Regions from separate parts of the Trichocoleus sp. FACHB-46 genome, predicted to be linked through region 1. Evidence: predicted binding sites of a transcription regulator. Region 1 holds the regulator's gene; each other region holds the start of a gene.
What was found. The regulator NtcA, encoded in region 1, controls nitrogen genes in cyanobacteria. The targets are predictions, from matches to a motif close to TTTGTANNNNNNNNTACAAA.

Region 1 (3,500 bases):
CCATCGCAGCTAAACCACATTTGTGGCGACCAGGATCGAAGCCTAAGATGATCGGCTGATCAGGATTGGGGGGAGGATTTAAGACCATGAAATTCTAATCATTTGCCAGCAGAACGAGGAAACAGCTCAACTTGTCAGCGTCACTCTGCTTTATTGTAACGACCTGCCGTTACAAATCGTCAGGACTGACGAAGGGGCTGGGAGAGACATCTGACGGCTTGGAATTAGGGGCTTTTCCAGGGTAAGGGTCTGAATGTTGAAACTCAAAATTAGCGTCCTCTTGAGTCACGCTGTTGTTTGGATTGTTTGGATTAGGAGTGGCATTGTTGGGTTGAGGAGATGGACTGCTGTTGGGTTGAGGACGATTGGGTCGAGGAATGTCCCGACTAGTACTCAGCACCACTTGGCCATTCTGAATCGCTAACAACTCCACCTTCAGCGGGCCTGCTGTGTAGATCACACCCGTGGTTACAACCTTTAAATCGAGCGGCTGGCGATACTGCTTCAACTGCTCGGCAAAGCTCAAAATTGCCGTGACGCTAGGACCATTTGCAGCGATCTGTACTCCTTCCGTGAGTACCCCCGCACCTCTGGCTCGAAACTCCGTGGCGGCTAGCAACAGTTCGATCCGCTTTTGAATGTCGGCTTCAGTTAGGGTAGATGGATCAACTGAAGCGGCAGCAATGACATCACCAGAAAGAAATGCGACTTGGTTGAGCGTAGCGCTCGCCACCACCTGAACGCTCTTTTCTCCTAGCACATAGTTACCCGCTGAGAGAATTCTAATGACGTAATCGCGACCATCTTCAATTTGGTCAACCAGTTGTTCTACTTCCGGTCTGGTGATTTGAATAATCTGCTCGCTGACTTGACCAGTACCAGGACGGGTCAACTTGATAGCGTTACGATTTGCTTCTCGCAGTAACTGGTCTATTGCTTGCTGAGCGCCTGTGGGAGAAACGATCCGCACGACCCCTGCTGACAACACTTGTCCCCGGAAGAGAGCAACGTTGCCTTGGCGTAGGGTTTCATATTGCGCTTGATAGTACTGGTAGTACCGCTGCAAGGTTTGAACAGCTTTCTCTAAATTGGCTTGTTGAATCTCTAAATCTTTAGTTTCTTTAATCAAGTTTTGGCGCTCGTTATCCAGTCGGTCGATCTCGGAGCGGAGTCCCGTTGCTTGCTGAGAAACAGTGCTTAGTTGCGTTTGAGTTCGGTTTAGTTCTACTTCGGTGCGGTCTTTGGCATCTTCAATCCGATCCTTTTCTGCTTCCGCGCGGCTCAGTTGGCTCTGAGTTTGATCGAGCTGAGCTTCGGTGCGAGCTCTTTCGGCCTCGACTCGACCTAGCTGGGTTTGCGTACGATTTAGCTGTGCTTCTGTCGTCGCTTGCTTGGCGATCGCGGCCTTAAGAAACAAATTAATCCGATCCAGCCGTTGTTGGGCCGAAACTTGCTCCGCGCGAGCTTGGGTCAGCTCTTGCTCAACTTGGTTTTTTTGAACTCTCGTCTTTGCTAAATCTTCTCGCGCCCTAGAGAGGTTTTTCTGAATTTTGCCCAATTCAAAAACGCCAGTACGGAGTTGATCACTCACAGCAAACAAAATGGCGAGTGTAGAAGCAGAAATGATGCCACCCGTGACAATCGTCACCAAGACCGCGGTTTTGCGAGGACGCAAGTTAAACAAGCTGAGGCGAGCCTTGCCTACGCGCGTACCGATGCGATCGCCCACCGTTGCGATCACACCCCCCAACACCAAGATTGCCACAATTAAGATGTACCCGCTGGTCATCTACCCTCAGGAAGCCATTTGGCTCACACCCAACTCAGATACAGCCTATCTCATGCCCCAGAAGTTTTGTGTGCCATCACACCTGTAGGACGACAACAAGCAGACCCAGATAGCAAAAGTTGCTGCCTTGCCTCAGCGTCAGGAGAGCATCAGGGCTCTCTTTGTTTCCTCGCAGGAGTGCCATGAAGCACCTTCCTCGGCCAGAGAGCTGTATTCAAGTCGCTGTAAGCGCTTGTTATTACTAGAGGTTAACCATAGCAGATCAACTGAACTGTTGACTGAGAGCGACGGGATTATGAACCGTAATTTTTTTCTTATGGATGGAAATCATCTTCTCCTGTCGCAGATCTCCAAGTAGGCGTGTGACTGTGACACGGGTGGAACCAATCGCTTCTGCGATCGCCTGATGCGACAATTTCAAATCAATTGTGATCCCGTCAGGGCCAGGAACGCCAAAGTCACGACAGAGGATGAGCAAGAAGCTGACCAAGCGTGATCCCATATCTCGGTGGGCCAAGGTTTCGATCATCATCTCAGTCTGCAAGATGCGCGAAGACAACCCTTGCAACATCAGCATCGACAGCTCTGGGTTATCCTTGAGGGCTTTTTCCACTTGCTCAATGGGCACCGACAGCAATTCCGCCGGAGTAAAAGCAACTGCGTGATAAAAGCGATCGGAGCGATTGCCCGTAATCAGCGAGAGAACCCCAAAGACACTATTTTCTCGCAGCAAGGCTACGGTGATTTCTTCGCCCGCTTCATAAACGCGAGACAGTTTGACCGCACCTCGGACCAAAAAGTAGACACGCTCCGCTGGATCACCGGGGAAGAAAATCGTCTTGCCTCGATCAAACGTTTCGATCACGGGAGGAAATGCTCCGCCTCCCAGTTGACGAAACACAGATGCTAACGGCCTATCCTGCGTCATTACCATATCCTTTTACCTTTTCGATGCCCTTCTCCAACCTTCATGGGCCGCTCGTCTGGAGATGAACCTTACGAAGGTGAGCCAACTGTAAGCAATTGATGACTTTAGAACACTTAAACTTACTCCAGAGTCATTTTTTGTTCTATTTGATACACAATCGGCCAGCGATCGCCAATGGCTGAAGAATTTGGCTGCTGTTTCGAGGACTACAAACGAACGGATCTTAGCTGTAAGCGATCTATTTAGACCCTATCTTACTCCCCCTAAAGACAGATATCTTGTGATAGGACTCAAGGCAGCGTATCACCCTGCCAGCGACAGTAGATGTCAATATCTTTAAGCCCCCATCTTTGAGTATTCTCGTAATTGCCCTTAACGAAGAGATTGCCATGCTGGATCTGACCGGAAAAAATGCCTTAGTCACAGGCATTGCTAACAATCGCTCGATTGCTTGGGGAATTGCCCAACAACTCCATAAAGCGGGTGCCAACCTAGGGATTACCTATCTGCCCGATGAGCGGGGCAAGATGGAAAAAAAAGTAGCAGAACTGGTTGAACCGCTAGAACCCAGCTTGTTTGTGCCTTGCAATGTGCAAGATGATGCTCAGATTCAGTCCACCTTTGAGACTGTGAAGGAGAAGTGGGGCAAGCTAGATATCTTGGTTCACTGTCTGGCCTTTGCCAACAAAGATGACTTATCTGGCCACTTTAGCAACACCTCGCGGCCAGGATTTACCACAGCCTTAGACATCAGCACTTATTCGTTAATTCAGCTCAGTGGTG
Region 2 (3,500 bases), on a different contig from region 1:
ATGCTGCGTTGATGATCTTCATGCGTCCCATGAGAAAAGTTAAGACGCAGAGTAGTTGCACCCGCTTCAATCAGGGCGCGTAGAACTTCTGGGCTACTAGTGGCGGGGCCAATCGTTGCGACGATTTTTGTCCGACGCGGAGAGTTACGCAGTTGCATGGATTCCAAGAAGGTAAAAATAGACTGAAGGAGACCCTACCGCTGATGTCCTCAGGATACTGGCTTAGCGGTGACTTGCTGCACTTTCCAGCCTAGGCATGGAATGAAATCCCGAAGTGAGGTGCAACAAGAAAATAACTCTAAACTATCAATAGTCGCATGCGTTGATAGCAAAGAATTAACGGTTGAGAAAAATGCTGTTGCCTCTTGGCAAGGCGGCAACAGGGATACTACCACGTTTGGCTAGTCCCTTTTGCAAAAACCTGCAAGGGCAAGCGACAGAATCTTTAGGTGCCTTCAGTCTCTAGGGTGCGTTCCATCAGGTTTAGTAGGTTAGTTGTTCGGTGCGCTAAAACTATTAATTTGCAAAACCTACCCTGTTTTAATTTTTACCTAACGAAAATTGGCTGGATTGAGGCGAGGATTGTTGCGAGTAGACATACCTTGACCTAGCTTGCTGCCTGTTCCACCATCAGCGGGATCAAGGAAGGGCCGCAAGTTGATGTTGCTAGAGCGCTCCTGCCGCCCGCCTAGAAGCGAGGCACCTAAGTTAACCAATTCGTCCAGCTTGTCACCTCCCCGGCTGCTGCCGTCTACACGGCTATTGCCTACACGACTGCTACCTACAAACGTGTTAGCTGCTTGAGTTTGTTGGCCGCTGTCAGCAATTGTCAAGTTTTGGAAGACGCGATCGCGAGTGGTCAGTGGGTCTTGATTTGGCGGGACTGTCAGAACAATCCGACAACTAGAATTTTTCTCGGTGGTAACACAAACTGTGTTGTAGTTATTTTCCACCGCCGTTCGCATTTCCTGTAGGCCATCAGGACGGTAGAGTTCTAAACGGCGACTGATTTCTTGACAACGAGCTTGAGGAGTCCAACCACCGCCTAGTTGGCTGGGTGTCGCCCAGGGATAGGATTCGCTAGGACGGCTCTCTGGGTGATAAACCACCGTGTACTGGCCGTTGAGCATTTCACAAGTAAAGCGGGGTCTATTTGCCACGCTAGTTTGAGTAGAGCCGCTACTTGGGTTTGTCGTAGGTGTAGACTCCGAATTTTCAGCCTCTGTTTGTACTTGAATATCCTTTGATGCTGATCCGGAACTGGTAGGTGTGGCAGCGATCGCACTACCAGTCATCCCTGCGAACAACCCACCACCTAAGAACACCACAGCTCCTGTAGCCAAACTTGTAGCCTTAAAAGTAAGAAACGTTAGCTTGAAACGACCTTGAGAATTACCTTGAGATTGCAATAACACCATAATCAAAGCCTCTTCAGAGTGAATGACAACTAATCACCGCAACACCACCCCTGATGTAACAAAGCCCTGATGCACCTAATGCGACAGAGCACTCCTACAACCCTGATAACAATTCAGACCTAGCATTTACATCGGAAGATCCGCCGACCTAGGAGGGTGATTTCACCGAGTCTTCATTGAAGTTGGGTTTCTGCTGAAGTGTTTAAAGCTGAGGTTGTCAGGCAAGGTCCGTGAACTTCTGAGGTTAAATTGCCCTTGTTACTCTAAAATTGGCTCAAATTATTTAATTTGACGCTACTGTTAGCGCAGCTCTGATTAGATGAGCTAGTTTCACAAAACTTTATTATTCAGCATTCGTATCGTATACTACGCGAGGATGACCAACAAGGAGTATTGATAACGATGTCGGAGGCAGTAAAGCCCCTGACAGTGCCGAAGGAGTTAATGGGTCCTCCGGGTCAATTTAACCCGACGCTGCTAATGTTCCTGGCAGCGGTAGCCATAGAAATCCTATCGATACTGGGTTACTGGTGTTGGGAATGGCTTGACTGGTGCTGCTTTAGCATGACTGTCATTGCTCTACATATGGTGGGGACGGTGATTCATGATGCATCCCACAATGTGGCACATCGCAATCGCATCATCAATGCCGTCATGGGGCATGGTAGTGCCTTAATGCTGGGTTTTTCTTTCCCAGTCTTTACGCGCGTGCACATGCAGCACCATGCCAATGTGAATGATCCAGACAATGACCCCGATCACTTTGTTTCGACCGGGGGGCCGCTCTGGTTTATTGCGGCTCGTTTCATGTACCACGAAATTTTCTTTTTCCGCCGTCGGTTATGGCGGAAGTCCGAGTTATTGGAGTGGTTTCTCGCTCGCCTAGCCGTCGGTGCTCTAATTTACACAGCCTGCCAGCACGACTTTCTGGGCTACATTTTCAATTTTTGGTTTGTGCCTCTGGCAGTTGTAGGCTTAGCTCTGGGCTTATTCTTTGACTATTTGCCCCACCGACCTTTTCAGGAGCGCGATCGCTGGAAGAACGCTAGAGTCTACCCCAACCGGATTCTGAACCTGCTGATTATGGGTCAGAACTACCATCTGATCCATCATCTGTGGCCTTCTATTCCCTGGTACAACTATCAGCCTGCTTACTATGCCACTCAGCCTTTGTTAGACGCTAAGGGTTGCCACCAATCGCTGGGTTTATCAAAGACTAAAGACTTTTGGCACTTTGTGTACGATGTCTTCCTAGGCATTCGTTTTCACCGCCCGCGATCGCTGGAGTCTTCAGAGGTAAACACTCCTATAAGCCAAGCTAGCCCAGCCAACAGTAGCTTAGAGGTAGCTCAGGGCTTGGAAGTTCACAGTTGACCAGTCCAGTTAAACCCGGCTTAAACCACTAAAAAAGGGAGCAAGACTTAACTCTGCTCCCTTTTTTAGTGATTGAACTTAGTTAACGATGAGACTTAACGACGGGCGATGCCAAGCCTGTTTGAGCCAAGATCCAATCGGGTCTTAAGCTCTTGGCTTGACGCAGATAGGGATGATAGATTTCGACGTGCGGATTTGGAGTATTGAAATGAATCAGGAAGCGAATGCAACGCTCCAAACTGCCTTCAACGTGCATTTGTTGCACATCTATCAAAGGGACATTCTGCCAACGGGGACGATCACGCGCTACTGAAGCCGGAAAGATGGCGTCCAAGTCGCGGGTAACTGAGAACGTCGCACTGATAATTTCTTCTGGATCGAGTTGATTATGAGCTTCTAGCTCATCTAACAGCTCAGCGACTGCTTCTCGAATTGCCTCAGCCGTATTTTCTGAGGCAGTTGTTGCACCACGAATTGCCCGAACTCTCCATTCCACGCCATCATCCTCCGTCATGTGATTAAACCAAGGTTCATCAAGTTGAATTTTTATGGCTCAGATTATCTAACCTGAGCGATCGCAACGATAACTGAAAATCTTGACAATGCGAGCCAATGTTAACAAAATCTAGGATTTTCAAGGCTTTAATTGTCAAGTTTGGGCAAGTGGTTCACTAAGGTCGGTAAAGCCACAAAGGTAGACCACTGGTA
Region 3 (3,500 bases), on a different contig from region 1:
GACCGATGATGCTACACAAATTCAGACAGCGAAATGGGTGCTGTGGGTGCAACAGGGAAGTCAAATTGCACCGAAGGGGATTCGAGGCAAAGTTGATTTGTCTACCAGCCCAGAGACATTGAGACAGGCAGTAGAAGCGTTGTCACAGGGTAAATCGTGGGGTATTGACCCAGATTTAGAAAAACAGCAAACTCTGTCTGAGCGAGAGTTGGAGATTCTGGCTTTGTTGACTCAGGGGCATCGCGATCGCGATATTGCCGATCATCTAATCATTAGCGAAAGTACCGTTAAGTTCCACATGAATAATGTCTTGGCGAAATTGCAGGCGCGGACTCGTTACCAAGCGATTTATGAGGCGATCGCTAAGGGATGGCTGGTTACATAAATCTGAGAAAGTGCTGCGATCGTTTCTCCTGTCCTTATTGTTAGATCTCCCACTTCCGTAGTGAGAGATACAAAGACTTGAGAAATCAGGACTTAATCTGGCAACACATTCCAGCCAGTCAGAAGTCAGCTTATGAACAATCACTATTCAGTCATTATTGTGGGTGGAGGTCAGTCAGGGCTTTCCATGAGCTATTGCTTGAAGGAGAGAGGCATCGATCACATTGTTTTTGAGAAGAACAAAATTGGCTATGCTTGGCGCACTAAGCGCTGGGACTCTTTTTGTTTAGTCACACCCAATTGGCAATGTAAACTCCCAGGCTATGCCTATCCAGGCGATGATCCTCATGGTTTCATGCAGAAAGACGAAATTGTGCAATATATTGAAGCTTATGCTGCCTCTTTCGATCCTCCCATTCAGCAAGGTGTTGAGGTATTAAAGCTTAGTCAGAATGTAGCCCAAAACTTCTTTGAGGTGACAACTTCAATTGGAGAATACACGGCTGACCAGGTAGTTGTGGCATCCGGTAGCTACCATCTTCCTAAGGTGCCAAAGATTGCTGAACGGCTCCCTAAAAACATCACGCAACTTCACGCCTCAGAATATAAAAACTCCCAGTCTTTACCGCCTGGAGCCGTGTTGGTCGTAGGTACAGGGCAGTCAGGATGCCAAATTGCTGAAGATCTGCATTTGGCTGGTAGACAAGTACATCTCTGCGTGGGGAGTGCGCCGCGATCGCCCCGGCGGTACCGAGGTAAAGATGTGGTCGATTGGCTGGACCAGATGGGATATTACGATTTATCGATTGAGGAGCATCCCCAAAAAGAAAAAGTGAGGGCCAAAGCCAACCACTATGTTACAGGTCGAGATGGAGGTCGAGAGATTGACTTACGACAATTTGCTCTAGAAGGGATGCAACTTTATGGCAGGCTGAAGGATATTAGCGATCGCCAGTTGGAATTCTGGGATAACTTGCAGCAAAATTTGGATCAAGCCGATGCGGTAGCGGAAAGTATCAAGAAAACCATTGATGGATTCATTGAGAAAAACCAAATTGAGGCTCCCACAGAACCTGCTTACTATCCAGTTTGGCAGCCTGAGCAGTCGATCCTCAGCCTGGACTATGCTCAAGCCAATATCAGTGCAGTGATTTGGTGTACTGGGTATCAGTCTGATTTTAGTTGGGTAGAGGTGCCTGTCTTTGATGGCAAGGGGTATCCAGGCCATGAACGGGGTGTAACCGGAGTCTGGGGACTCTATTTTCTAGGGCTTCCCTGGCTCTATACCTGGGGGTCAGGCCGCTTTTCTGGAATCGCCCGTGACGCCAGTTATCTAGCAGATTACATCGTCGCCAGGAAGAAGGTGTCATACCCCAATGACTGGAGTGTGGTCAATGAATTTTTGCTGGGTTCGTAGTCCAGAGACGCATTGTTAGCGACCTAGCGAAATCGATAGGTACTTAGGTGAGTTTGGTACTAATTTTCAGCGTTTTGGCCTGAGAAATAGACCGAGCGATCGCCCTCCCTAGCCTTATTGATAGAGTTAAACCTTTCGTAGTGAGGAATACAAAGATCTCCTCAGCTAGCCCTTAATCTGGCAACACTATTCAAGGAAAAAAAGATGCCTGAAGTAACCACTCCTGCTCATCAAGTTGGTGATTTCTTTGTTGATTACGAAGAGAAAGTCTTTCCCGATGTCAAAGCTGAACCTGGCGAGAAAGCATTGGTGACATTCCACACCGTTGCGTTTGAAGGATCGATTGGTTTTGTCAATTTATTGCAAGCTACGCGCCTACTGCGTAAGGGATTTGAGACTTCTGTCTTGTTGTATGGCCCTGGCGTAACTTTGGGGGTGCAGCGGGGATTTCCTAAGTTAGGAGATGCAGCTTTCCCGGGGCACCAGAACTTTAATGACCAAATCAGCAAGTTTATGGCAGAGGGTGGCAAAGTTTATGCTTGCCGCTTTGCTTTACAAGCTTTGTATGGGCATGGTGAACCTTCCCTGATTCCTGGCATCCGTCCCATCAATCCTTTGGATGTACTAGATCTAGTGCTCCTGCACCGCAAAGATGGAGCCTTGATTTTAGATACTTGGACCTTGTAAATAATGAATGATTCCCAAACCATTCGAGCCGCAGCCATACAGATTAGCCCAGTTTTGTTTAGTCGAGATGGCACCACCGAGAAGGTGTTGCAGGCGATCGCTAAAGCTGCCAAAGCAGGGGTGCAGCTGATCGTTTTTCCTGAGACTTTTATCCCTTATTATCCTTACTTCTCCTTTGTGCAACCGCCCGTTCTCATGGGGCAGGAACATATGCGGCTGTATGAAGAAGCGGTGACCGTGCCTGGGCCAGTGGTAGATGCGGTAAGCAGAGCGGCTCGTTCTTATGCAATGGTGGTGGTGCTAGGAGTCAATGAGCGAGATCATGGCTCCCTCTACAACACACAGCTAATTTTTGATGCCGACGGCACTCTATTGTTGAAGCGGCGCAAGATTACACCTACCTATCATGAGCGAATGGTGTGGGGGCAAGGAGATGGTTCTGGTTTGAGAGTTGTGGAGACAGCAGTGGGAAAACTGGGTGCCTTGGCCTGCTGGGAGCACTACAATCCTTTGGCTCGATTCGCCCTCATGGCCCAGCATGAACAAATTCACTGTGCCCAATTTCCTGGTTCCTTAGTAGGGCAGATTTTTGCCGACCAAATTGAAGTCACGATTCGTCACCATGCCTTGGAGGCTGGCTGTTTCGTTGTCAATGCTACAGGTTGGCTCTCTCCAGAACAAGTCGGACAAATCACCACTGATGAGAAGCTGCAACGAGTGCTCAGTGGCGGCTGCAATACCGCAATAATCGGGCCTGAAGGCAATCATCTTTGTCCGCCGATTACAGAAGGTGAGGGAATGGCGATCGCCGATCTAAATTTCTCCTTAATTACTAAACGGAAGCGCATGATGGATTGTGTTGGTCACTATTCCCGCCCAGAGTTGCTGCAATTGCAAGTCAATTTAGAGGCTCAGACAGTGATGGCAGAATCTCCCGACAGCAATTTTCTAATGGCCGAAATACCCCTTGACCCTTCTCTACAACCTACTCCCTAGCTGCAACACTGCATGG
Region 4 (3,500 bases), on a different contig from region 1:
CCAATCCTCCGTAGAAGAAGGCTAAGCCTGGAGTCATCAATAATACTAATGCTGACGAAACGAGCACGAAGGCTGTGTCGCCTGTATCAATCGGATTTGCGTCCACTTCCTGGGCTAGAGCCGTTCCCATTAAGGGACCACTCAGAAGCCACAGAGCGATCGCTCCGATCATCAAACCTTTCTTCAACACTTGTGTTAGCCCTTCCACGTCAAGAGAAATGAATTTGATTGCACCAATTTTTGATGAGTTGATTCTGTATCAAGATATACAAAAATCTTCTACGGCAAATAACTAGTGAAAATTCAGTAGCAATTTATATCGTGGTGACAATTTACTCCTGACATTCAAAAGCTGTCCACCTCTGTTTCTTGAAGATCGCGAGCGCAGTATTTTTCATCAAGAGAACTCCATAGAAAAGAGCTGCTAAGGCTCACCTTTAGCAGCTCTAAGCTCTTGACCAGAAGGTATAACTAAGCTGATTTAGCAACCGATAGGTTAGCTAAATTTAGAAAACTCAATCTCAGCGAATGGTGCTACCAGTCATGCCGCCTGCATCTTTGAGGAATCCACTGTACGCTTCCATACCGTGCTCACCAATATCCAGACCCTTGAGTTCTTCTTCTGGCGAGACGCGAATGCCTAAGGTTGCCTTGAGGGCGAACCAGAAGATAGCGGAGAGAATTCCGATAGTCAAAGCAATAGCCGCGGTGCCTAAGAGTTGCAGGCCTAGTTGATTCAGCCCGCCGCCCAGTAAGAAACCTGTGCTAGGACCAGCAGTGTAGAGGATATCTTGACCCACTTTGACGTTAGGACCAACGGCAAACAGACCGACGGCGATCGTGCCCCAAACGCCATTAACTAAGTGAACCGAGATTGCGCCTACAGGGTCATCAATTTTTAGACGGTCGATCCAGAGAACGGCAAAGACAACCATCACTCCACCGATCGTGCCAATGATGGCAGATGCCCAAACTGGGACGAAGGCACAGGAGGCTGTGACCGCAACTAATCCTGCTAGGATGCCGTTGATCACCATTGAGAGATCAGGCTTGCCTAAGATGATCCAGGCGGTGATGGTCGCAGCCAAACCACCAAAGGCAGCAGCAAGATTGGTGGTCATGGCAATGTGACCGATTTGCCAAGTGATGCTCATGGTGGAGCCTGGGTTAAAGCCAAACCAGCCTAGCCAGAGAATTAAACAACCCAGGGTGGCGATCGCAATATTGTGTCCTGGCATGGCATTGGAACTGCCATCTTCGTTGTACTTGCCAATGCGGGGTCCCAAGATCGCCGCACCCAGCAGTGCAGCCCAACCACCCACAGCATGAACTACCGTTGAGCCTGCGAAGTCCCAGAAACCGAGGTCGGCGAGCCAGCCACCGCCCCAAATCCAGTGTCCTGTCAGTGGGTAAGCAACGCCGACTAGCAACAAGCTGAAGATTAGAAAATCAACAAACTTGATTCGTTCTGCCACCGCACCGGAAACGATGGTCGCAGCAGTACCCGCAAAGGCAAGTTGGAAGAAGAACTTTGCCAGCAGCGGGACACCTGCCCAGTTCAGTGAACCATAGGCTCCTTGGTAGGCATCCAGGGTGGCTGGGCTGTTGTCAACACCAGAGAGGAAAAAGACGCCATCGGTACCAATAAACTCGCTACCACCGCCAAACATCAAGCCGAAGCCCGCGACCCAAAAAGCAATGGTAGACATAGCGAAAACGATTAAGTTTTTAGCCAAAACGTTAACCGCATTTTTCTGGCGACAGAAGCCAGTTTCTAGCATGCAGAAGCCAGCATTCATAAAGAACACCAGCATTGCGGCTACCATTACCCACATGGTGTCTAAGCCCACTTTTAGGTCAGACGTCGCCTTAGCTACATCTGTCAAGTTAGGAGCGGTTTGAGCGACACCCGCGTAGCCCCAAGCCAGCACGATGACGAGGGCTAAAGGAATGCAGGCTTGCCAGCTTGGTGAGAGCATTTTGGCGTACCAGTTGGGAGAAAACCACTTGGCCGCTTTCGGTAAGGACAGCTGTCTATGTCTGCCCCGCGACTTCTTGGTGAGCATTAGTTTTGACATTGCCAGTGAATGATTCCTTTGTGAACTAAGGCAGTGAACTCGCACAGAAAACTACAGCCTGACTGCAAGCAAAGCCACCCTCAACTTTGCTACGAGCAGACTGCTAGAAATAATCGACAATTGCGCCACTCCGAGAGCCGAACGCCTAACTAGAAAGACTTAAAGATCTTGGTTAGCAAGTAAAAATGATTGCACCAATTTCAGGGCAGTTCGTTCTGTATCCCTTGTAACAATTTCGTACTTGGTTCACCTTTTGGGGTGGTTAATTTTGCAGTTAAGCTCTCTACAGGCGATCGCACTGATTCAGACTGCTTGTTTCAGCTAAGCCAAAACTATAAATCTAGGAATTCGCTGAGACAGTTGACAAAATGCTAGATTATCAATACATTTGTACTAAGTGTTACCTCATCACTCCTTTAGGAGCTGGCCCCCAACGACCTCTGGGGGCTATTTTTTTAGAGATATGTGCTGCTGAATACTCAAAATAGAACTCACTCCATTAAAATAGTAAGCGTGCTAAGTAATGCCACTTGGAGCTGCAATGACCTCTTCCCCTGCCAAGCAAAAGTTACCTAAGGAATGGCAGGAAGTATTGGCTCCCCACGGCTTGGGTTATCGCATCAAGCTACTCTCTCAGCTCTTGAGCCGTAAGTTTCAAGAACGCCTAGAACCTCTGGGACTGACTCCCTTTCACTGGGTAGTGCTGTGTTGTCTTTGGGAAGAAGATGGCTTGGCAACTTCCAGCATCAGCGAGAAACTGCAACAAGTGGGTGGAACTTTAACTGGCGTTCTAGACCGCATGGAAGAGCGAGGGCTAATCCGGCGAGAACGAGACTCTCAGGATCGGCGAATCTGGCGAATTTGGTTGACAGATGCAGGCAAACAGTTGCATGAAGTGTTGCCTCCGATCGCAGTGGAAATTCGCGACAGTGCCTTGGTTGGAATTTCGTCATCAGAGCGCCAGCAGTTCTCAGACTTACTGGACCAAATGATTGCCAATATTTCCTAGATAATGAATATTTTCTAGATAAAACAATGGGCTGAGTGCCAGGACCTCTACCAAATTGGTCCAACAGATTCTGGTCAAAGTTAGATTCAATTCACGCAGCATTTCAGGATATGAGTCTTGTTTGTGATTGGAAGTCTGTTGAAGCGACGGTTGATTTCCACTTGAGTTTGCTGTGAACTGGGCTGTAGGTAGAGTTCTGGCGAACAACCAGTTAGTAGCTTGAGTAAAGCAGTCAGCGTTAGAGACTAGGACAATCAAGCATGAGGCTGGACACCAGAAGACTCAACTCGATCTTTCGAGCTTTAGAGTCAAGAAACTACCGTCTATTTTTTGCAGGTCAGGGTTTGTCTTTAATTGGCACCTGGATGACCCAGACCGCGACAATTTGGCTGGTGTATGACCTGACTAATTCT

Region 2: crtR (beta-carotene hydroxylase) is a predicted target of NtcA. The motif match lies at 1,772-1,791, and genes of this name have one in related genera.
Region 3: H6F72_RS20980 (MSMEG_0572/Sll0783 family nitrogen starvation response protein) is a predicted target of NtcA. The motif match lies at 1,936-1,955, and genes of this name have one in related genera.
Region 4: H6F72_RS02890 (ammonium transporter) is a predicted target of NtcA. The motif match lies at 2,293-2,312, and genes of this name have one in related genera.

What each region holds. Positions count from the first base shown of each region.
Region 1 is NZ_JACJOD010000013.1:395,586-399,085, reverse strand. It holds gene H6F72_RS09465 (pre-16S rRNA-processing nuclease YqgF) at 1-88, opposite strand, end outside; gene H6F72_RS09460 (DUF3084 domain-containing protein) at 170-1,789, opposite strand; gene ntcA (global nitrogen regulator NtcA) at 2,052-2,723, opposite strand; gene fabI (enoyl-ACP reductase FabI) at 3,107-3,500, shown strand, end outside.
Region 2 is NZ_JACJOD010000010.1:45,420-48,919, forward strand. It holds gene pyk (pyruvate kinase) at 1-158, opposite strand, end outside; gene H6F72_RS06150 (COP23 domain-containing protein) at 552-1,418, opposite strand; gene crtR (beta-carotene hydroxylase) at 1,821-2,792, shown strand; gene aroH (chorismate mutase) at 2,875-3,288, opposite strand; gene sppA (signal peptide peptidase SppA) at 3,464-3,500, opposite strand, start outside.
Region 3 is NZ_JACJOD010000032.1:175,308-178,807, reverse strand. It holds gene H6F72_RS20990 (LuxR C-terminal-related transcriptional regulator) at 1-385, shown strand, start outside; gene H6F72_RS20985 (MSMEG_0569 family flavin-dependent oxidoreductase) at 518-1,801, shown strand; gene H6F72_RS20980 (MSMEG_0572/Sll0783 family nitrogen starvation response protein) at 2,006-2,488, shown strand; gene H6F72_RS20975 (Nit6803 family nitrilase) at 2,492-3,484, shown strand; gene H6F72_RS20970 (nuclear transport factor 2 family protein) at 3,497-3,500, shown strand, end outside.
Region 4 is NZ_JACJOD010000006.1:582,300-585,799, forward strand. It holds gene H6F72_RS02885 (ammonium transporter) at 1-208, opposite strand, end outside; gene H6F72_RS02890 (ammonium transporter) at 522-2,078, opposite strand; gene H6F72_RS02895 (MarR family winged helix-turn-helix transcriptional regulator) at 2,620-3,087, shown strand; gene H6F72_RS02900 (MFS transporter) at 3,348-3,500, shown strand, end outside.